3 regions of the Dechloromonas denitrificans genome follow, and region 1 is predicted to be linked to each of the others. Evidence: predicted binding sites of a transcription regulator. Region 1 holds the regulator's gene; each other region holds the start of a gene.

Region 1 (7,742 bases):
GTCGCCGCCCTCACCCCGCGCGCCGAAATCGAAGGCGAGATGGGCGACCAGATGGTCGGCCTGCACGCCCGCCTGATGTCCCAGGCGCTGCGCAAGCTGACCGCCAATATCAAGAAGACCAACACGCTGGTCATCTTCATCAACCAGATCCGGATGAAGATCGGCGTCATGTTCGGTTCGCCGGAAACCACCACCGGCGGCAATGCCCTCAAGTTCTACGCTTCCGTCCGCCTCGACATCCGCCGTATCGGCGGCATCAAGAAGGGCGATGAAGTGATCGGCAGCGAAACCAAGGTCAAGGTCGTCAAGAACAAGGTTTCCCCGCCTTTCCGCGAAGCCATTTTCGACATCCTGTACGGCGAAGGCATTTCCCGTCAGGGCGAAATTGTCGAAATGGGCGTCGCCCACAAGCTGGTCGACAAATCCGGTGCTTGGTACGCCTATAAAGGCGAAAAAATCGGCCAGGGCAAGGACAACGCTCGCGAGTTCCTGCGTGCCAACCCCGAAATTGCCCAGGAAATCGAAGCCGGCATTCGTGAGGCAGCCAGTACCAACGTCATCAAGCCGGTCAAGGCTGCCAAGGCTGATGCCTGATCCGGTTGTTGCGCTGCGTGTTGCGGCTCTTCGACTTCTGACCCGGCGTGATCACAGCCGGGCGGAGTTGAAGACCAAACTCGCCGCGCAGGCAGAATCCGAGGAACAGCTCGATGCTGTCCTCGAAAGACTGCAGACGGAGCGCCTGCTCTCGGATTCCCGTTTTGCCACTCAGCGCGTCGTTGCCCGGGCCGGACGTTACGGCAACGCCCGGTTGCGCCAGGAATTGCGCCAGACCGGCGTGAGCGACGATGAAATTGCAGCCGCCTTGCCGGAAGCAGGGGACGAGACCGAGCGTTGTCGTCAGGTTTGGGCGAGAAAGTTCAAGCAGTTGCCGCAATCGGCTGAAGAGCGCGGCAAACAGATGCGATTTTTGCAATATCGAGGTTTTTCCGGCGACGCCATACGCCGAGTGATGCGCGGAGCCGAAGAATGACGGACAAGAAGATTTCCACGCTGGCTGCCCACAACCTGAAGAAGCGCTACAAATCGCGCACGGTGGTTGAGGATGTGTCTTTTGAGGTCAAAAGTGGAGAGGTCGTTGGTTTGCTCGGGCCGAATGGTGCCGGCAAGACAACCTGTTTCTACATGATTGTCGGTCTGGTGCCGGCTGATGGCGGCGAGGTTTACATCGACGATGCGAAGCTGACTCACCTGCCGATGCACAGCCGGGCCCGCCAGGGCTTGTCCTATCTGCCGCAGGAGGCTTCGGTCTTTCGCAAGCTGAATGTCGAGGAAAACATTCGCGCCGTGCTGGAACTGCTCGATCTGCCCGAGAAAGAGTTGAATGACCGGCTGGAGGGCTTGCTCGGTGAACTGCATATCGGCCATGTCCGTCACGTCAATGCAGCGGCTCTTTCCGGCGGCGAGCGCCGGCGTGTCGAAATTGCCCGGGCCCTGGCAACCAGCCCGCGCTTCATTCTGCTGGATGAGCCGTTTGCCGGGGTCGACCCGATTGCGGTGCTTGAAATCCAGAAAATCATCCGTTTCCTCAAGGAGCGGGGCATCGGGGTGCTGATCACCGATCACAACGTGCGTGAAACCCTGGGCATTTGCGATCACGCCTACATCATCAGTGCGGGGCGCGTTCTGGCTGCTGGCCGTCCGGATGAAATCGTTGATAATGAAAGTGTGCGCAAGGTTTACCTTGGCGAGCATTTCAAGCTCTGACCGATAAGCAGCGTCCCTACCCCATTCGATGAAACCGGCTCTTCAACTCAAGCTTTCCCAGCATCTGGCCCTGACGCCACAGTTGCAGCAATCAATCAAATTGCTGCAACTATCGACGATCGAGATGCAGCAGGAAATCGAGCGCTATCTGCTTGAAAATCCGATGCTCGAACGGGATGATGATGCCGGAACGGAGTCTTATTCTTCGGCCCAGCAATTCGATGCGCCAAAGAGCGACGAAGGGGAGCGCGAACAGCGGGCTGAGCGCGATGAACGGGATGCGCGTGAAGAGCGCGAGCAGGATATCCCGAGTGCGCCATCCGACGTCGATGACGATCGCTGGTCATCCGATGCCGGTACCTATACCGGGGCTGGTCGCGATGAGGACGATGACAGCGACAGCCACGACATCCATGCCGCAACAACCAGTTTGCGCGATCACCTTGGCTGGCAATTGGGCATGACCCAGCTGTCGGACCGGGATCGCAGCCTGGTGCGTTTCCTGATCGAAGCGCTTGATGATGATGGCTATCTCTCGGCGTCTCTCGACGAGCTGTGGGAAACCCTGCCGCCCGAGTATGAAATCGAGCTGGAGGAGCTGGAAATTGCGCTTCGCCATATCCAGAGTTTCGATCCGACAGGTATCGGTGCGCGTGGGCCGAAAGAATGCCTCGCCCTGCAACTGAAGGTTTTGCCGGAAAACCCGGTGCGCAACCTGGCGCTGACCATTGTCGAGCAACACCTTGAATTACTCGCTGCCCGCGACTTTGCCAAAATCCGTCGTCTGACGGATTGCGAAGATCCCGCCCTGAAAGCGGCACACAGCTTGATCGTCAGCCTTGATCCTCGCCCAGGCGCACGTTTTGCAGCCATTGAAGCGCGCTATATCACCCCGGACGTGATGGTTCGCAAGCTCAAGGGAAAGTGGACGGCTTATATCAATCCGGATGCCTATCCGCGTTTGCGGATCAATCGGTTGTACGCTGAAATCCTGTCACGCCAGCGTCGAGGAAACGGCAACATGACCGGCCAGCTGCAGGAAGCACGCTGGCTGATCAAGAATGTTCAGCAACGGTTTGAAACGATTCACCGTGTTACCCAGGCGATCGTCGATCGTCAGCGCCAGTTTTTCGAGCATGGCGAAGTGGCGATGCGTCCGCTCGTGCTGCGCGAGATTGCCGATATTCTCGGTTTGCACGAGTCGACCGTGTCACGCGTTACCAGCCAGAAATACATGGCCACGCCGCGCGGTATCTTTGAATTGAAATACTTTTTTGGCAGTCACGTTGCCACCGATACCGGTGGTGCGTGTTCTGCAACGGCCATCCGGGCACTGATCAAACAACTGATCGGCGCAGAAGATGGCAAGAAGCCCTTGTCGGATAGCCAATTATCCGAAATACTAGGCCAGCAGGGAATCGTTGTAGCCCGACGCACAGTAGCCAAATACCGTGAATCGCTTAACATCCCGCCGGTCAATTTACGCAAGACCCTGTAGAGAGAGGAGAAAAGCATGAATCTGCAGATCACTGGTCACCATATCGACGTTACCCCTGCTTTGCGCGAGTACGTTGAAAACAAACTTGACCCTGTTGTTCGCCATTTCGATAAAGTCACCGGCGTTAACGTGATTTTGTCTGTCGAGAAGCTCAAGCAGAAAGCAGAAGTGACCGTCCACGTTCCGGGCAAGGACATGCATGTCGAAGAGTCCGGTGACGACCTCTACGCAGCGATTGACTCGATGTTCGACAAGCTTGATCGCCAGGTCCAGAAATACAAGCAAAAAGTTCAGGATCACCATCGCGGTGAAAAGCCTGTCATTCTCGCGGCTGAATAATTGCCGTTCGGCCGCAGCCACCGCGCTGCGGCCCATGCATCACTGAATTTTCCTATGAACCCCTTAGCCAATATTCTGTCAGCCACCCAGGTCATTCTTGATCTTGAGGCCGGCAGCAAAAAGCGGGTCTTCGAACAGGCCGGCATGCTTTTCGAGAGTCATCTCGGGCTTGCCCGTGCGGTTGTCTTCGAAAGCCTCTTTGCCCGTGAAAAACTGGGTTCGACCGGTCTTGGGCAAGGTATTGCCATTCCGCACGGTCGGATCAAGGGCCTCAAGCAGGCTGCCGGTGCTTTCTTGCGTCTGGCAACTCCCGTACCGTTCGACTCGCCGGATGGGCGTCCGGTCAATCTCCTGTTCGTGCTGCTGGTTCCAGAGCAGGCGACCGAGCAACATCTCCAGATTCTTTCCGAACTGGCCCAGCGCTTTGCCGAAAAACCATTCCGGGAAGCCTTGCTTGCGGCAAGCGATCCTGCCGCTGTGGTTACCCTGTTTCAGGCCTGAGCCAGTTACGTGCGTCACATCAGCCTGACCCAGCTCTACGAAGATAATCGGGAAAAGCTGCTGCTCAGCTGGATGATGGCGCAGCAGGCCGAACGCAACATCGAGATCAAGTTGTCGAACAACTATGGTGCCGATGTGGTTGGGCACATCAACATCATTCACCCAGAACGACTGCAGGTCATGGGGCAGGCCGAATATGACTGGGCTTTCCGCATCGGAGAGCGTCGCTTCGCGCAGATGTTTCTCGACCTGCTTGCGGCCTTGCCGCCAGCAGTCATCGTTGCCGATGGTCTGACACCTCCGGATATCCTGATCGACGCCTGCAAGCAGACGAATACGCCGTTGCTCCTGTCCCCCAAGCCGTGCTCGGCAGTGATTGACCTGCTGCGCATTTACCTGTCTGCCCGACTGGCTGATACGGTCAATCTGCATGGCGTATTCATGGATGTGCTGGGCATGGGCGTGCTGATTACCGGTGATTCCGGGGTTGGCAAATCCGAACTGGCACTTGAGCTCATTTCGCGTGGCCACGGTCTGGTCGCTGACGATGTGGTCGAAATGGCCCGTATTGCACCGGCCACGATCGAAGGGCGCTGCCCCGGCATGTTGCGCGACTTCCTGGAGGTGCGCGGTCTGGGCTTGCTGAATATCCGGACCATTTTCGGCGAAACGGCTTCCCGCCGGAAAATGAAACTCAAACTGATCGTGCATCTGCAAAAGACGGTCTCTGCCGGTGATGCCCCCCGTTTGCCGCTCGATGCCCAAACCCAGGAAGTGCTGGGAGTGCCGGTCAGGAAGGTTGTGATTCCGGTTGCTGCAGGCCGTAATCTGGCGGTCTTGCTGGAGGCGGCCGTGCGCAACACGATTCTGCAGCTGCGGGGGATCGACAGCATGCAGGACTTCATGGATCGTCAGCAGCGCATGATGCTTGACGATGATGCATGAATGATCGATAGTTGCCCGGCTACTATCAACCAACCCCGAGGGACTGAACGATGAAAAAACTGATTAGCCTGCTGCTCGTTGCTTTTGCCGCTTCATCCGTTTATGCCGCCGATGATTGCGCTTCGCGTGCTGCCGAAAAGAAACTGGCAGGTGCCGCCAAGAACAGCTTCATGAAAAAATGCGAAGCCGACGCACAAGGTCCGGCTGCTGCAACCTGCAATGCGACGGCCAAGGAAAAGAAACTGGCTGGAGCTGCAAAGAACAGCTTCGTGAAAAAATGTGTTGCTGATGCTCAGGCCGGTGGCGCGAAGTAACGCGGTCGACCATTGAAAAAGGCCATCTTCGGATGGCCTTTCAGACTGCTGACAAAGCCTCCAAGCGATTGGGGGCTTTATTTTTTATAATGCAGGCATGCTCAAGCCTGTCTACCCCGCCCAAACGGAACTGGAGATGGTGACGTTGGAGCAATTGGTCCCGAAAGACCACTTGCTCCGGCTGCTCGACCAGCACATCCGGTTTGATTTCATTCGTGAAGCGACCCAGCACCTGTATTGCGAGAACAATGGCCGACCAGCGATTGATCCGGTGGTGTTGTTCAAGATGTTGTTCATTGGCTACTTGTTCGGGATTCGCTCCGAGCGACGGCTGGTGAAGGAAATAGAGGTCAATGTGGCTTACCGCTGGTTTCTCGGCTTTCGACTGACGGACAAAGTGCCGGATGCCTCGACGCTGTCGCAGAATCGCCGTCGCCGCTTTGTCGGGACGGACATTGAGCAACGCATCTTTGACGGGATTGTCGAGCAAGCCATTGAGCACAAGCTGATTGGCGGGCGGGTGCTGTACACCGACAGTACCCACCTGAAGGCGAACGCGAACAAGCGGCACTTTGAAGTGCATCAGGTCGAGCAAACCCCTGCGGCCTACCTGGCCGAACTGGATGCAGCCATCGAAACGGACCGAGCCGCCGCGGGCAAGAAGTCGCTCAAGCGTGATGACGATGATTCGACACCGCCGATGAAGGAGGTCAAGGTCAGCACGGTCGATCCCGACGCAGGTTTCATGGCCCGCGACAACAAGCCGACCGGCTTCTTCTATCTGGATCACCGGACTGTCGATGGCGTGCATGCTTTGATCGTCGATACCCATGTCACGCCGGGCAATGTCCATGACAGCCAGCCCTACCTTGCCCGCCTGGATCGGGTCATGGAGCGCTTTGATCTGGCCGTGGGCGCCGTCGGGCTGGATGCCGGGTATTTCACCCCGCAAGTCTGCAAGGGCATTCTCGAGCGGGCACTGTTCGGGGTGATGGGCTACAAGCGACCCACACACCGCGATGGCTATTTCTACAAACGGGACTATCTCTACGATGCGGTCCAGGACTGCTACCGCTGCCCGGCCGGGGAGGTTCTACCGTACCGGACGACCAACCGGCTGGGTTATCGCGAATACGCCTCGAACCCGGCGCGGTGTGCCGATTGCGGCGTGCGCGGGCAATGCACGCAGAGCCGGAACCATCAGAAGCTCGTGACCCGGCATCTCTGGGAAGGTTTCAAGGAAGCGATCAACGCCAATCGCCTGAGCGACCTGGGCAAACGGCTGTACGCCCGGCGCAAGGAAACGGTGGAGCGCAGTTTTGCCGATGCCAAGGAGTTGCACGGCCACCGTTACGCCCGTTTCCGTGGCTTGGCCAAGGTGCAAGCGCAGTGCCTGCTCTCGGCGGCCTGTCAGAACATGAAGAAGATGGCCCTGTTGCTGGCCCGCAAGGCGGCAGCCTTATTGGCCAAAATCCTCGCACGAACCCGTTTTGCCGCCCCATTCGCCCGCCATCTTTGGCAGATCGGGGTTCCTAACCTGAATTTCAGAATCCGCCTCGCTTCGGCTTGAAGCCAGGAGTCTCCCTGATTTCCAACCAGAAAAACAAAACCCCCGAAAAATCGGGGGTTCGTCAGCAGTCTGAAAGGCCATCTTCGGATGGCCTTTTTATTTACTGCAGGCTGAATTCGGCCTTGTCTGCCGAAGGGTCGTTGCCGGAGTTGCCAAAGGCGATCCAGCCCTCACCTTCGAGGCGCATTTCATGGTGCCTGACCATGACTTCCCGATGTTTTCCGAAGCTGACAAAACTGCCATTGGTGCTTGTGTCGACCAGAAAGAATCCCTCTGGCCGAAGTTCGATCCGGGCATGCTGACGAGAGGCTTTGCGATCTTCAACCAGAATCTTGCATCCCAGATCGCGGCCAAAGGTGAGCGTCTGACTTTTTTCGTCCATCAGGAACGATTTACCACGATAGCGAATTGTCAGTTTTGCCGCTTGAGCAGCCGCTGGTGCGGCAGCGGCATCTTCCTTGGGGGCCGGATTCCGAACCAGAAACAGGCTGACCGAGGCGGTCGACTCGCGGATCGTCCCACGGCCGGGTTGGGCCTGCAGGATGATGGCCGGATGATCGATGATTTCAGCCTGAATGACCGAACTGGCGAGAATCTGGTCGCCACCGGCGATGCCGGCAATCCGAGCGGTCGTGGTGACTGTTTCGCCCACCGGTTTTTGTCCGTTGAAACTGACCTGGCCCGCATGAATGCCGATACGAATACTCAGTTTGTGCCCCGACACCGCGGGCAGATCGGCGATGCGCTGCTGCATGTCGATGGCGGCAAGGCAGGCTTCTGCCGCGGTTTCGAAACTGGCGAGTAATTCGTC
Region 2 (7,742 bases), 1.1 Mb from region 1:
CGGCATGGGCATTCTCGCGTGCCAGGCGCAGGCAACTGTAGATCGACGAATAATTGTTCGGATCTGTGACCATGAAACGCAGCACATTTTCGGCGTTGACCGTGTCGTAATGCTCGGCATAGGCCGTTTCCAGACTGTTCAGCGCGATGATCGCATTCCAGTTCTGGTTGGCTGCATCGAGCGATTGCGGGACGAGCGACATTTGCCAGGTGACATCGAGCAAACGGGCGAGGTTCTCGGCCCGTTCGATATAGCGGGACATCCAGAACAGGTGGTCGGCAGTACGTGAAAGCATGATCAGTCCTCCAGAATCCAGGTGTCTTTGGTACCGCCACCCTGAGATGAATTGACGACGAGGGAGCCCTCGGTCAGCGCAACGCGCGTCAAGCCGCCCGGCACCATGTTCACGCACTGCCCGGAAGACAACACGAAGGGGCGCAGGTCGAGGTGACGCGGCGCCACACCGGCCTCGACGAAAGTCGGGCAATTGGACAAGGCGAGCGTCGGCTGCGCAATGTAGCCATCCGGTTTGGCGATCAGCAGCTGGCGGAAACGCTCGATTTCATCCTTGCTTGCGGCCGGACCGACCAGCATGCCGTAGCCACCGGCACCATGCACTTCCTTGACGACCAGCTTGGGCAGATTGGCCAGCACATAAGACAGCTCGTCCGGCTTGCGGCACATATAGGTCGGCACATTGTTCAGCGTCGGTTCTTCGCCGAGATAGAAGCGAATCATCTCCGGCACATAGGGGTAGATCGACTTGTCGTCAGCCACACCGGTCCCGATGGCATTGGCCAGCGTCACATTACCCGCCTGATAGGCACGCAGGATGCCGGGCACGCCGAGGGCGGAATCAGCCCGGAAAACGAGCGGATCAAGGAAGTCATCGTCGATTCGGCGATAGATCACATCGACACGCTGTGGACCCTGCGTCGTCTGCATGTAGACGACTTCATCCTTGACGAAGAGATCGCGCCCTTCAACCAGCTCGACGCCCATCTGCTGAGCCAGGAAAGTGTGTTCGAAATAGGCGCTGTTATACGCGCCGGGTGTCAGCACGACGACTGTCGGGTCGCTCACGCCATTCGGCGCCACGGCACGCAGTTTTTCGAGCAACAGGTCGGGATAATGCTGAACCGGGGCCACCTTGTGCTTGGCGAACAACTCGGGGAAGAGCCGCATCATCATCTTGCGGTCTTCGAGCATGTAGGAAACACCGGAAGGAACGCGCAGATTGTCTTCGAGTACGTAAAACTCGCCGGCGCCGGCCCGCACGATATCGACACCGGCAATGTGGGCATACACCCCCCCCGGCACATCGACGCCCTTCATGATCGGGCGATACTGGGCATTGTTCAGGATCTGCTCTGCAGGAATCTTGCCCGCCTTGAGGATTTCCTGATCATGGTAGATATCGTGCAGGAACATGTTCAGCGCCTTGACCCGCTGGCGCAGCCCTGCCTGCATGGCCTTCCATTCGGCCGAAGGAATGATGCGCGGAATGATGTCGAAGGGAATCAGCCGCTCTTTGCCGGCTTCTTCACCGTAGACCGCGAAAGTAATGCCGACCCGGTGGAAGGCCAGATCCGCCTCGGCCCGCTTTCGGGCAATACGCTCCGGCGGCGTCGCCTTCAGCCATTCATCGTAACCCTGATAGTGGGCTCGTACGCCACCATTGGCGTCGATCATTTCGTTGTAGAAGTTCATAGTGGGCTCTTCGCTGAGGATGCTCTCATTAGTGATTCAGCAGGTTCCATGCCACTGTCAAAAACATTGATAAATCAGTGCATTAGAATTCAAAGCCGGAGACTGATGCCCCATGGCAGTGCGCGCACAGATCAAACTGGTGCAAATAAAAAACCCGCCGGATCGCTCCGGCGGGTTTTGGGTAAAGCAGCTTACTGGAGCGATCAGGCGCGTTCGAAGATAACCGCGATACCTTGACCACCACCGATACACATCGTGACCAGTGCGTACTTGCCGCCGACGCGTTCCAGTTCGTACAGCGCCTTGGTGGCGATGAAAGCACCGGAACAACCGACCGGGTGGCCAAGCGCGATGGCGCCGCCGTTCGGGTTGGTCTTGGCCGGGTCGAGACCGAGCAGCTTGGAAACAGACAGAGCCTGAGCCGCGAAAGCTTCGTTCGACTCGATAACATCCATCTGGTCGAGCGTCAGGCCAGCCTTCTTCAGTGCCAGCTTGGTGGCCGGAACCGGACCTTCGCCCATCACATCGTTCGGCACGCCGGCAACAGCGTAGGAAGCGATACGAGCCATGGCCTTCTGACCGGCCTTGGCAGCCACGTCAGCAGCAGCCAACACGAAGAAGGCAGCGCCGTCGTTGATACCGGAAGCATTACCCGCGGTGACGGTACCGTCCTTCTTGAAAGCCGGCTTCATCTTGGCCAGGGATTCCAGGGTGGTACCGGCCTTGACGTATTCGTCGGTGTCAAACACCACTTCGCCCTTGCGGGTTTGCTTGACGATAGGCACGATCTGCGACTTGAAGTGGCCGGCAGCGATGGCGGCAGCAGCACGACGCTGCGATTCGACAGCGAAGGCATCCTGGGCTTCACGGGTAATACCGTGCTTGGCAGCCAGGTTTTCTGCGGTGATACCCATGTGGCCAACGCCAAACGGGTCAGTCAGCACGGCAACCATCGAGTCAACTGCCTTGGTGTCACCCATACGGGCGCCGGAACGCAGTGCCGGCATCAGGTAGGCGGCCTTGGACATGACTTCGACGCCACCGCCGATACCGTAGTCGGCATCACCCAGCATGACGTTCTGGGCGGTGGTGACAATGCCTTGCAGGCCGGAAGCGCACAGGCGGGAAACCTGCATGGCGACGGAGTCCATCGACAGACCGGCCTGGATGGAGGCGACGCGGGAAACGTAAGCGTAACGGGAGTCGGTCGGCATCGTCGTGCCAACGGTTACATAATTGATTTGCTGCGGATCAACGTTGGAACGGGCAACCGCTTCCTTCATGACGATACCGGCCAGTTCGGTCGATTCGAAATCAGCCAGGGCACCACCAAAAGAACCAATCGGGGAACGAACTGCACTCAGAACGACAACATCTCTGCTCATGTAAACCTCCTGAAAAGAATTATTCAGCCCACCAGACTGGCAAGCCCCAACAAAAACAGCAACAACATCCACAGCACCGTAGCTCGCCAGACGAGACCGACGGCACTTTGCATGAAATCCACATCGGCCGGATCACCCAGACCAAGTTCGGCACGGTCGGAAACCTCGCCGTCATCGACCACTGGCCGACCAAGCTGCACACCGAGCGCACCGGCACCGGCGGCCAGAACGATACCGAGATCACGGTCCGGCCACTGACCCGCCTGAGTACGCCAGCAATAAGCGGCATCCTCGAAATCGCCCACAATGGCGAAGGCTGCAGCAGTTGCGCGAACGGGCAACCACTCGATCATACCGAAAACCTGTCGTGAGAACACGGAGAAATCATTCCCTTCGACTAGATGGTTCTTCTTCCACTGGACATAAACGATGGCGGAGATACGGTAAAGAACCGCTCCGCACGGGCCTGGCAGCAAGACAAACCAGAGCAGCACGGCAAAAACGTGGCGATGCGAAGCGGCCAATGCGCCCTCGATCGACAATCGGGCAATATCTTCCGAGCCAAGACCATCCGTCGAGCGCCCCTGCCACTGGGCGAGCAGGCTGCGCGCCCGCTCAAGCTCACCCAACCGCAAAGCGAGCTGGATTTCAGTGTAATGGTGGCTGAACTGGCGAAAGCCCATTGTCAGGTAAAGCACACCCACATTGAAACCCAAAGCAAACAAGGGATTCAGTGAGTACAACAGGCCATAAAGCAGGGCAACCAGCCCGACCGGGAGCAAGACAGCCAGACACCAGGCCAGGACGCCGTGGCGATAAGCGCCGGCATTACAACGCGATTCGACAAAATCAGCCCACGCGGCAAGCGGGTCGGCAACCACGCGACGATAATGCAGGGGCTGTAGCTGTTCGATGAGGAAAACGGCGATCAGCGAGAGAAGGCTCATGGGGGACGAAAAATGCCGTATTCGGCTTATTTTCTTGTGCTAAAACGCCACGATACCACAAGCTCAGGCCGGATGCAGGCCAAGCCGGGCGGTCAGGGAGCGGATCATGCCGGCCGTAGCTCCCCAAATGAAATACTCTCCGTACGGCATGGCAAAAAAGTGACGCAAGGCCCCACGGTAGTGCAGAGAATGACGCTGATGATTGGCCGGGTCGAGTAAAAAGGCCAACGGCACCTCAAAGACCTCGGCAACTTCGAAAGGATCGGGGGCCAAATCGAATGGCGGTTGCACGAGGCCAACCACGGGAATAACCCTGAACCCTGTCCCTGTCCGATATTCCGGCAGGAATCCGAGGATTTCGATTTTCTCGCGCGTCAGCCCGATTTCTTCTTCCGTTTCTCGCAAGGCCGTATCGGCCGGCGACAAATCATCGTCTTCGACCCGTCCGCCAGGAAAGCTGATCTGCCCGGCATGATCCTTGAGATGAGCCGTGCGCTGGGTCAGCAGCACGGTGTAGCCGGTGGCATGCGTAACAATCGGCACAAGCACCGCCGCCGGGGTTAGCGGCTGATCCTCGGCGCCATCTTCGACAACGAAGTGACCAGACTGCGCCTCAGGCAGCAAACTGGCCCGCAAATGCTCTAGATCGACACTCATGCGCCCGGCAATTCATCCTCAATTTCAGCGTTGACCGCGGACAAGGCATCCTGCAGCGTTTCTTCCGACAGGCAGTTGATCGACGTCGCCAGCATATCGGCGGCCTCGACTGCACCCACCGGCAGACGCTTGCTGTCGAGCGAAGCAATCAGCGCGGCAGAGATACCGACAACGCGCAAAATAGCCTGTCGCTCTCTCATCAGCATTTCAAGCTCTTCGCGTAAAAGCGCTATTTCCTGATCACGTTGCGGCATTTTTCTCTCCTAGAATCGTTTTTTAAGTGTCATTGTCCCGCCGTCGCGCTGCATTTCCATCCGGTTGAGGAAACTCATGCCCAGCAGCGCCGGCTGCATGTCGTGCCCCATGACCACCGCATCGACGTTGTACAAGGTGATGTCACCGACACGCACCGTATCGAGTTTCAAGCGGGTGACGGTCGTCCGGCCGTTGGCCGTACTCACTGTCCCTTGCTCCCCGCGGCTCGTATCGAGCCCGATCCGGCGAGCATCGGAAGCGCCGATGGCGATCGACGTCGCCCCAGTATCCACCATAAAGCTGAGCGATGTGCCATTAACTTGCCCGGTGGTCACGAAATGACCACGGGCATCTGCCGTCAGGCTGACTCTGCCGGAACCATCGCCCAGATTGGCACCGACGGCATGCTGACCGATGCGCAGCGGCCGCTTTTTGCCACCGACTTCGACAATCGCCTGGTCTCCCTGGATAGCGATCAACTTGACGCCATCGAGCGATTGCCCAATGGCAACAGCCTGCGGCTCGCCACCATTGATCATCAACATCGCCTTGCTACCCATCAAGCCTGCCAGGCCCACATTCTGGGCTGACGCCAAGCCTGAAAAAAATAATAAAGCGCAGGCCAGCACCGTAGAATGACGCATCACTTTTCCCGACATTTGTCCTGCCATGAAACCTGTCGCCATCTTTCGCCACTCCCCAACTGAAGGTCCGGGCTATTTTGCCATATTCCTTGAACAGCAAGGGATTCCATGGACATTGATCGCCATTGATGAAGGCGAATCCGTCCCTGCTACGGTCGACGGCTTTTCCGGCCTGTGTTTCATGGGCGGCCCGATGAGCGTGAACGACGCCCTTCCCTGGATCACCCCCGTCTGCGAACTGATTCGCCAAGCCGTTGCAAGCAATATTCCGGTCCTCGGACACTGCCTGGGTGGGCAACTGATCAGCAAAGCACTGGGCGGCGCCGTGACACGCAATCCGGCCAAGGAAATCGGCTGGAGCGAAGCCTTTGCCTCGGACAGCGATATCGCCCGACACTGGCTGGGCCGTTTTGCCAGCGAGAAGAGCACCGTGTTCCATTGGCACGGAGAAACATTCAGCCTGCCGCCAGGGGCAACGCGCCTTTTATCGACGAATTACTGCACCAACCAGATGTTTGCTCTCGGCCCCCATCTCGGGATGCAGTGCCATGTTGAAATGACGCCGGAAATGATCGCCACCTGGTGTGATGACTGGGTCAATGAAATCATCGCCGCGGGTGATCAACCCAGCGTCCAGCCACCGGCAACCATACAGGCCGAAATCAGCCAGCGCCTGCCAAGCATGCGCCAACTGTCCGAACAGCTTTACTCGGTGTGGATCAAGGGGCTGTCTCGCCAGCCCGGCTAAAAGCAAAACGGGCAGCCTGGCTGCCCATTTTTACCTGCATTTCGCGGTCGACCGCGAAATGCAGCCTTAATCGCGGAAGTTGCCGTACTTGATCGGGAAGTCGGTAATCGACTTGGTGACCAGCGCGATACAACCCTGCAGATCATCCCGCTTGGCGCCCGTGACACGCACGGTATCGCCCTGAATGGCCGCCTGGACCTTGAGCTTGCCATCCTTGATCAGCTTGACGATCTTCTTGGCCAGATCGCTGTCGATCCCATCCTTGATCTTCATTTCCTGCTTGACCTTGTTGCCTGAAACACTGACCACCTTCTGGTGATCGAGGCGCTTGACGCTCTCTTTTTCCTTCTTTTCCATGGCCGGGAAAAGCAGGTCCTTGATCTGGTCCAACTGGAAATCGGAATCGCCCCACAGGGTGATGACCTTGTCCTTCTCGTTCAACTCGACCTTGGCCGAGGTGCCCTTGAAGTCATAACGATTGTCGATCTGGCGTGCAGTCACGTCGATGGCGTTCTTCAACGCCACCAGATCCGCCTCGGAGGTGAAGTCAAAGCTCGGCATGGCGCTTACCCGAAATGACAGACGTAGTGGTAAGCATCGCCTTCAGCGACGGAAATCTCGAAGGACGAGTTGCCCGGCACATTGAAGGATTGGCCTTCGCCCCAGGTCGTCCATTCGGTTTCGCCCTTGAGCTTGACCTTGCACGAACCACCGACGCCTTCCATGATTTCCGGCGCGCCGGTGTTGAAGGTCAGTGCGGACGGCAGGATCACGCCGACCGTCTTCTTCGTACCATCGGCCAGCACCACGGTGTGGCTGACACATTTGCCATCGAAATAAACATTGGCCTTCTTGACCACGGAAACGTTGTCGTATTGCGACATTTAAATACCCCAGAGTTTTTGAATGATGCCTTTGGCGACAAAACCGACCATGCCGAAAGCCAGCACGAAGAACAGGACAAACGTCCCGGTCTTGCCAGCCTTCGACTTCCAGGCGATCTCGCCAATGATGAAGAGCATGAACAGGATGAAAGCGGCAACACCCCAGGTTGAGCCGAAATCCGCAATCTGTTCTTCGGTCAGGCCAAAAAGAGTGCTGCCTTCCATCGCTTAGGCCTTCCCGTTCTTGGCGCGCAGGTTGGCGGCAATGCGCAGGCGCAGCGCGTTGAGCTTGATGAAACCGGCCGCATCCTTCTGGTCGTAGGCACCGGCATCGTCCTCGAAGGTGGCGATGGTCGGATCGAACAGCGAATCGGTCTTGGAATCACGGCCAACGACGATAACGTTGCCCTTGTACAGCTTGACGCGAACGAAGCCGTTGACGACGCTTTGCGTGTGGTCGATCAGCGTCTGCAGCGCGATGCGTTCCGGGCTCCACCAGTAGCCGTTGTACA
Region 3 (7,742 bases), 390 kb from region 1:
AAAATGCTTGGGGAACGATTCTATCATCGCTGTTTGATTGCGACGCTTCTGGCCGTATCCCTCGCTGCTAATGCCGGTGAGCCGTCAGCCAGCGCGGAAATCGACGAGCTTGCCGTGCGCCCGCCGCCCCGCTCGATCAATGACATCACCCGGATGTTGGCCGATTATCGCCAGCACGATGATCTGGTCCGCCAGTTACGAAGCACTGCCGAGGCGCGTCCGCCCGAAACTTCCGAACGTGCCGCCCTGTTCGATTTCTACTGGAAACGCGGTCAGGCTGCCGCGGAGCTGGGGCAGGTTCAGCAACAGATCAGCGATTTTCGGCTGGCCGTCGAATATGGCCAGACGGGGGCGCCGGAATACGCTCGTGCGATGCGGGCGCTGGCGATGGCCGAGCGTCAGGGAGGCAATTTCCTGGCGGCGCAACATTATTCGCTAGAGGCGATCAAGCAAGTGCCTCAATCGTCGCAAGGGCAATTAACGGGAGCCTACGGCCAGATCGTCAGCCTGGCATCGCAATTGGGTGACTTCGAGATGGCCCAGCAAAACCTGGCCAAGCTGGAGTCGGTGCTGCTCGGTTTGCGGAATGGCCGTGGCTGGGCGACCTGGTCGCACTTCTGGTTGTCGTCCTTTGAAAAGGCGCGCGGCGATTATTTTTCGATGGCCGGCAAAATGCGTGAGGCCGAAGGGGCTTACCGGAAAAGTTTGAGCGAAAACCTTCTGGCGTTGCAGGATCTGCCGGCTATTCGCGCCGCAGGTCGCGATGCTCCAACCGCCGAAAACATGAAGCAGGGCAGCGAAGGCGTCGAGCGCGGTCTGGCGCAAGTGTTGCTGGCCCAGGGCAAGCTGGTCGAGGCTGAGTCGATGGCGCGAACAGCCTTGGAGCACACGCTGAAACGGGCAGGTCGTTCGTCGCCCGATGTCGGTCGCGGTTTGCGGGTGCTTTCCGGAATCATTGCCGAGCAGGGTCGTTATGCTGAATCGGCCAAACTCTCCGAGGCCGCCTTGACGTCAGCCCTGGCCAGCGGTGCCGCGCCCCATTCCCTGACCGTGCTCGGTGCTTTGCGTGCCAACCTCGCCGCTCAGGTGTCGCTGGGCAACGATACCGAGGCGCTGGCGCTTTATGAACGTATGCGCAAGGCGGTTGAGGGATCGCCAGAAATGGCAGCCCAGGTTTTACGCGGTGACCTGGATGTGGTTCAGGCATTGCTGCGTACCGGCCAGCCGCTCCCGGCAGAAAAAATGGCGGGAGACATGCTGGAGCGTTTGAGCAAGCAGCTTGGCGAGCGAGCGTTGCGGACTTCCGAGGTCCGGGCGTTTTATGCCATGGCGCTGGCTGATCGGGGGGAACAGGCGGGGGCGCTGGCAGCTTTCCGTCTGGCGCTGCCTGTCCTGGTCGAACGGGTGCGCAGCGATAGCGAAGCAGAGACCGGCAGTATGCGGCGTCAGCAACGACTGGTGGGTATATTGGAGCGCTACATCCGTTTGTTGTCGGACATGCAGGGGCGTCCCGGTTTGCCGTCCGGCTTCGATGCCGCCAACGATGCCTTCGTGATGGCTGATTTGGCGCGAGGCAGTTCCGTTCAGCGGGCATTGACGCGGAGTGCCGCGCGGGCTGCGATCAAGGATACCGATCTGGCTCAATTGGCGCGTGAAGAACAGGACACGCAGCGCCGCGGAAATGCCCTGAACGACTTGCTCAGCCAGTTGCTCTCCGCTCCGCCTGATCAGCAATTGCCGGTGATCCAGGCAAGAATCCGGCAGGATATCGAGGGCTTGAAGCAAAACCGGGAGCGCCTGAAAAAGGAAATCAGCCAGCGGTTTCCCGATTACGCCCGGCTGGTTGATCCTCCCGCGGTCAACATGGCTGATGTGGCCAAAATGCTTCAGCCTGGGGAAGTGCTGCTGTCCTGGTATTTCGGCCGGCGCGATGCTCATGTCTGGGCCATTGCCGCCGATGGCCGCAGTCGGTTTGCTGCCTTGCCGACCGATCGGGCGACGATGGCTGCGGCGGTCGCCAAGTTGCGTCGTGCGCTGGATGCCGAGGCGCCGACGGTTGAGCAGATTCCCGAGTTTGATACGGTGTTGTCGCACCAACTTTATCAGTCGCTGTTTGCCCCTGTGGCTGAGTTGGTCCAGGGCGCAACAACGCTGCTTGCCGTGCCGCATGGCGAATTGGGGCAGTTGCCGCTTTCTTTGCTGGTGACGGCCGAGGCGCCTAAACCCGGCAAGGGCGGGATGATTTTTTCATCCTACCGCCAGACGCCATGGCTGATGCGTCAGTTGGCTATCGCACAACTTCCCTCGGTGACCGCCTTGGCCAGCTTGCGGCGTCTGCCGCCGGGCGCGCCGGACCGACTGCCCTTCATCGGTTTCGGCGATCCCTATTTCAGCGAAGCGCAAGCCAGCGAGGCGGATAAGAAACCAGTATCCAGCCAGGTGGCGATGCGCGGCATGCCCCTGCGTTTGCGCAGTGCGCCGCATACCCAGTCGGTTGATTCGGCCGAGCTGGCCCTGTTGCCACGCCTGCCGGATACTGCGCTGGAAATCCGTGAAATTGCCAAGGCACTTGGCGCCGACCCGGCAACGGATATTTTTCTGCACCAGGGGGCCAGTGAAAAAACGGTCTTTTCAGCCAACCTGGCAAATCGGCGCGTGGTGATGTTTGCGACGCATGGTTTGGTGCCGGGGGAGCTGAATGGCTTGACCCAGCCCGCCCTGGCGCTCAGTGCGCCCGGGGTTAGCGGCGGCAGCGGGGATGGTTTGTTGACCCAGGAGGAAATTCTCTCGCTCAAGCTCAATGCTGACTGGGTGGTTTTGTCCGCCTGCAATACGGCGGCAGGAGAAGGTTCGGGCAGTGAAGCCGTCTCTGGGCTGGGGCGAGCCTTTTTCTATGCCGGCGCGCGCGCCTTGCTGGTTTCGAACTGGCCGGTCGAAACCGAGGCTGCTCGCGGTTTGATGACCGATTTGTTCCGCCGCCAGTCGGCGGATCGAGCCTTGGGCAAGGCCGAGGCTTTGCGTCAGGCAATGCTCGGGATGGTTGATGGGGCGGGCAAGGTTGATGCCAAGACGGGAAAGCCGGTTTTCAGCTATGCTCATCCACTATTCTGGGCACCATTTGTTTTGGTTGGCGATTGAGGAAAAGTGAATGTCTGAATCCAATTTGAAAATGGCCGGGGTTGCCCTGGTCGGTATGTTGCTGGCGTTTTCTGCCGATGCGGTCACCTTGATCAAGGCCGATGAAGCCAAGTTGCCTGCCGGGGCCGGCGTGCTGGCAACGCGAGGAATTACGCGCGGGCCGGCGATCAAGATTCTGACGCCCGATCTGACGAACCTGACTTCACCTTTTGATCTGAAAGTGGCTTTCGAGGCGCGAGGCGGGGCCAAGATCGATGCAGCGGCGACCAAGGTCATTTACCTCAAGGCCAAACCGGTTGACCTGTTGGCCCGAGTTAAGCCGGGTCTGAGCGAAGCCGGCCTCGATCTGCCCGGTGCAGAAACGCCGCCCGGCGAGCACCAGATTCAAATTATCGTTCAGGACAGTGAAGGGCGGAGCAGCCAGGTCGTGATGACGCTGAACGTGGTCAAATAATGAAATGTCCGTACTGCGCTTCGGAAATTGCCGACGAAGCTTTGGTGTGTCCGGTTTGCCACCGTGATCTGTTTCTCGTCAAACCGTTGCTGGAACGGATTTCCCAACTCGAAGCCGAGCTTGCATCCCGTACGCCGGCCGAGGCTGTTTCTCCTGCGCAGGTGGGGGAGACGGTCGTTGCGATGCCGGTTGATGCAGCGTTTTCGGCACCGGACCGGAATCTGTCGCTGGCCGTTGCCTGCCTGCTCCTGCCATTGTTGCTTTTGCTCCTCGGTCAATGGCTGATGGTATTTGTTTATGACGCGAAGGTTCTCTATCTGCGCGTTTTTGCCCTGCTGTTGCCCTTGCCATTCGGCTTCGCATTTGCCCGCGCGGCCCGTGTTCCACTTTTGCCTGGTGTGCTACTGGCTTTTCTGGTGGCAGGGCTTGCCGTATTCGGCATGAGCGGGATTACCGCGTGGCTCGACAAGGTTCCCCTGTGGCCGCAGGATGCGGTTGAAGTGCGCGAGTTTGTCGAGTTTGCAGCCAGTATCGGCCTGAGTTTTATTACCGGGCTGTGGTTGTTCCGCTGGTCGGACAGGCGCTTTCAGAAGCACCAGCAGTTTCTGGCCCGTTTGCGGACGGCCGGGGTTGGCGGCTTGGGGAATAGTGGACTGACCGACTCGATGACTCGCTGGAGTGACTTGGGGAGTGCCGCCGTTGCTTTGTGCACAACGCTCATGTCGATCTATACCGGCCTGAAAGGGCTGACCGGCTAGCTGCGGTCAGCCTTGCGTCCACGGCAGGCCGGCATGGCGCCAGCCGCCAAGCTGCCCGCGATGGCCGCTGGCATCCTTGTCGCCTTCAAAACCTTCCAGGATGTTGTAGCACTGGTCGTAGCCTGCTTCGGTTGCTGCGCTGGCCGCGCCATCGGAGCGCGCTCCGCTGCGGCAGAGAAACAGGATCGGCGAATTGGGGGCAAGCTGGCGCTTGAGTTTCGCCAGGAAGTCTGGATTGCGCGTGCCGCCCGGATACTGATTCCATTCGATTTCGATGGCTTGCGGAACGCGCCCCACCCAATCCCATTCGGCCCGGGTCCGGACGTCGACCAGCCTGGCTTCAGGGGAAAGTGCCAAAAACTCGGCCGCCTCTACGGGCGTCAGGGCGCCCTTGTAGGAAGCGCCCATGGCTTGGGCGCGTTGCTGCGCCAGCAGGATGATCTCAGTTAACTTGCCCATAATATTTGGCTGCTAAAATTCTGGTCCGACAGTATAGGGCAGAGGACATGGCGCACGAACATTCCGAGCATTTTCAGGCGGCAAGTGCCGTCGACCGCGCCAGTGAGGCGCAGCGTGCGACCTGGGTCAGTGTTGCGGTCAACCTCGTCATGACGGTGATTCAGTTGATTGTCGGCTGGTTGGCTCATTCGCAGTCGCTGGTTGCTCATGGCCTGCACTCGTTTTCGGATTTGCTGTCGGACTTTCTGGTGATCTATGCCAGCCGACAAAGTGCCCATCCCGCCGATCAGGCACATCCCTACGGCCATGCACGGGTCGAAACGGCGGCGACCCTGATTCTCGGCGCCTCGCTGGCCCTGATCGGTGGCGGTATCCTGTGGGAGTCCGGGATGCGCTTGCAGCACATTGAGGCCTTGCCGTCGGTTGAGCTATCCGCACTTTGGGTGGCAATCGCCACCGTCGTGGCCAAGGAAGGTTTGTATCGCTACCTGATCCAGGTAGCCGAGCGCCTGCGTTCGCAACTGATGATTGCCAATGCGCTGCATACGCGAGCCGATGCCGCTTCGGCGCTGGTCGTGGTTGTCGGTATTGGCGGTGCCTTGCTGGGCTGGTCTTTCCTCGATTTGCTGGCGGCTGCGCTGATGGGTTTCATGATTTTGCGCATGGGCGGCGAACTGGCCTGGGGGGCGCTCAAGGAGTTGATCGATACCGGTCTGGATCAAGTCCAGGTTGAGGCTATCCGCCAAACCCTGGTGACCACGCCGGGCGTCCTTGGCTTGCATGAGTTGCGTACCCGACGCATGGCCCATCAGGCCTTGGTCGACGCGCACGTCATGGTCAATTCGCGGATCAGCGTTTCGGAAGGGCATCGAATTGCAGAAACGGCCCGCGCCAATGTTCTTCTGGCCCATCCGGAAGTGCTGGATGTGCTTGTGCACATTGATCCCGAGGATGATGTCGATCCGGATCTTTCTGCTTCCCGCTTGCCGGGGCGCGAAGCTTTGCTTGAAGAAGTGATGCCCTTGCTGGACGGCTTGCCGCCACCGCTCAGGGTTTTGCTGCATTATCTGAACGGTCGGGTCGAGGTTGAGGTGTTTTTCGATCACGCCGAATTTGCCGGGCTGGATTCTCTGATCGCGATCGAGCGCTCGTTGGCTGGGCGACTGAAAAGTGGCTCGACCATCAGCCGAATTAGACTGGTGTGCACGGTTGCACCGTGATGGTGCGTTGCGATTTATTTCCGCACCAATTGCGTGCGCGCATTCTTTGCTTAAATCACGCATCTCGTTGTGGCAAAATGTAAAGCTGTTCTGTGAGTCTTTGGCATGCTTTCTGCTAAATCCTCTGCGTTCGACTTATTGTGATTTCTGCCGGATCGTCCGGCAACTTGTTTTCTTAGGAGACTGACGCTTATGGCAACCCCGCAAGACGTACTCAATCTGATCAAGGAAAATGACGCGAAGTTCGTCGATTTCCGTTTCACCGATACCCGTGGCAAAGAACAGCACGTCACCGTGCCGGTTTCCGCCTTCAGCGAAGACAAGTTCGAAAACGGCCACGCTTTCGACGGTTCCTCCATCGCTGGCTGGAAGGGCATTCAAGCCTCCGACATGCAACTGAACCCGGACCCGGCTACCGCCTATATCGATCCGTTCTTCGACGAAACCACCGTCGTCCTGACCTGTGACGTCGTTGATCCGGCCGATGGCCGTGGTTATGACCGTGACCCGCGCTCCATCGCCAAGCGCGCTGAAGCCTACCTGAAGTCCTCCGGTATCGGCGACACCGCCTACTTCGGTCCGGAACCCGAATTCTTCATCTTCGACGGCGTCGAGTGGAATGTCGACATGTCGGGCTGTAATCTGAAGATCCATTCCGCTGAAGCGGCTTGGGGTTCGGGTGAGAAGAACGACGGCAATGGCGCCACCGGCCACCGTCCGACCGTCAAGGGCGGCTACTTCCCGGTTCCCCCGGTCGACAGCCTGCACGACATCCGTTCGGCCATGGTCCTGACCCTGGAAGCCCTCGGCTGCCCGGTTGAAGTTCACCACCACGAAGTCGCCACTGCCGGTCAGTGCGAAATCGGTACCGTGTTCAACACCCTGGTCAAGCGCGCCGACCAGACCCAGATCCTGAAGTACGTGGTGCACAATGTTGCTCACCAGTACGGCAAGACCGCCACCTTCATGCCGAAGCCGATCGTTGGCGACAACGGCTCGGGCATGCACGTTCACCAGTCGATCTGGAAGGACGGCAAGAACCTGTTCGCCGGCGACGGCTATGCAGGTCTGTCTGAACTGGCCCTGTTCTACATCGGCGGTATCATCAAGCACGCCAAGGCCCTGAACGCCATCACCAACCCGGGTACCAACTCCTACAAGCGTCTGGTCCCGCACTACGAAGCACCGGTCAAGCTGGCTTACTCCGCCAAGAACCGTTCTGCTTCCATCCGCATTCCGTACGTTGCTTCGACCAAGGCTCGTCGTATCGAGACCCGTTTCCCGGATCCGATCGCCAATCCGTACCTGTGCTTCGCCGCGCTGCTGATGGCCGGCCTGGATGGTATCCAGAACAAGATCCACCCGGGCGATCCGGCTGACAAGAACCTGTACGACCTGCCGCCGGAAGAAGACGCGCTGATCCCGACCGTTTGTGCTTCCCTCGAAGAAGCGCTGGCCGCTCTGCAAGCTGACCACGAGTTCCTGACTCGTGGTGGTGTCTTCTCCAACGAGTGGATCGAGTCCTTCATCAACCTGAAGATGGACGAAGTCAATCGCGTTCGCATGACCACGCACCCGGTCGAGTTCGATCTGTACTACTCCTGCTAAGCGAGTTCGGTACTCAAGAAAGGGCGGGATTTCCCGCCCTTTTTTTGTCTACAGGATAGAGGTGTCGGACTTAAGTCCGCTACACTAAAGCTTCACTAGGAAATA

The links. Region 1 encodes sigma-54, which starts transcription at its own class of promoters, with help from an activator protein. Its sites were predicted from a motif close to TGGCACGCTTNCTGCTNA; they were not measured.
Region 2: a site for sigma-54 is predicted at 1,747-1,764, ahead of KI614_RS05105 (circularly permuted type 2 ATP-grasp protein). Genes of this name have one in related genera too.
Region 3: a site for sigma-54 is predicted at 6,131-6,148, ahead of glnA (type I glutamate--ammonia ligase). Genes of this name have one in related genera too.

What each region holds. Positions count from the first base shown of each region.
Region 1 covers NZ_CP075187.1:3,404,701-3,412,442, reverse strand. Annotated here, with positions in the region: gene recA (recombinase RecA) at 1-594, shown strand, start outside; gene recX (recombination regulator RecX) at 587-1,030, shown strand; gene lptB (LPS export ABC transporter ATP-binding protein) at 1,027-1,764, shown strand; gene KI614_RS16105 (RNA polymerase factor sigma-54) at 1,793-3,262, shown strand; gene hpf (ribosome hibernation-promoting factor, HPF/YfiA family) at 3,278-3,601, shown strand; gene ptsN (PTS IIA-like nitrogen regulatory protein PtsN) at 3,656-4,102, shown strand; gene hprK (HPr(Ser) kinase/phosphatase) at 4,112-5,047, shown strand; gene KI614_RS16085 (PsiF family protein) at 5,098-5,361, shown strand; gene KI614_RS16080 (IS1182 family transposase) at 5,459-6,931, shown strand; gene KI614_RS16075 (adenylate/guanylate cyclase domain-containing protein) at 7,032-7,742, opposite strand, start outside.
Region 2 covers NZ_CP075187.1:1,079,898-1,087,639, reverse strand. Annotated here, with positions in the region: gene KI614_RS05110 (alpha-E domain-containing protein) at 1-295, opposite strand, end outside; gene KI614_RS05105 (circularly permuted type 2 ATP-grasp protein) at 298-1,710, opposite strand; gene KI614_RS05100 (acetyl-CoA C-acyltransferase family protein) at 1,914-3,095, opposite strand; gene KI614_RS05095 (CobD/CbiB family protein) at 3,119-4,042, opposite strand; gene KI614_RS05090 (CoA pyrophosphatase) at 4,106-4,699, opposite strand; gene KI614_RS05085 (hypothetical protein) at 4,696-4,953, opposite strand; gene KI614_RS05080 (TIGR02281 family clan AA aspartic protease) at 4,963-5,514, opposite strand; gene KI614_RS05075 (type 1 glutamine amidotransferase) at 5,624-6,346, shown strand; gene KI614_RS05070 (YajQ family cyclic di-GMP-binding protein) at 6,413-6,907, opposite strand; gene KI614_RS05065 (pyrimidine/purine nucleoside phosphorylase) at 6,913-7,230, opposite strand; gene KI614_RS05060 (DUF2788 domain-containing protein) at 7,231-7,455, opposite strand; gene KI614_RS05055 (argininosuccinate synthase) at 7,459-7,742, opposite strand, start outside.
Region 3 covers NZ_CP075187.1:3,018,588-3,026,329, reverse strand. Annotated here, with positions in the region: gene KI614_RS14335 (CHAT domain-containing protein) at 4-3,138, shown strand; gene KI614_RS14330 (hypothetical protein) at 3,149-3,592, shown strand; gene KI614_RS14325 (hypothetical protein) at 3,592-4,350, shown strand; gene KI614_RS14320 (rhodanese-like domain-containing protein) at 4,357-4,809, opposite strand; gene KI614_RS14315 (cation diffusion facilitator family transporter) at 4,857-6,029, shown strand; gene glnA (type I glutamate--ammonia ligase) at 6,222-7,637, shown strand.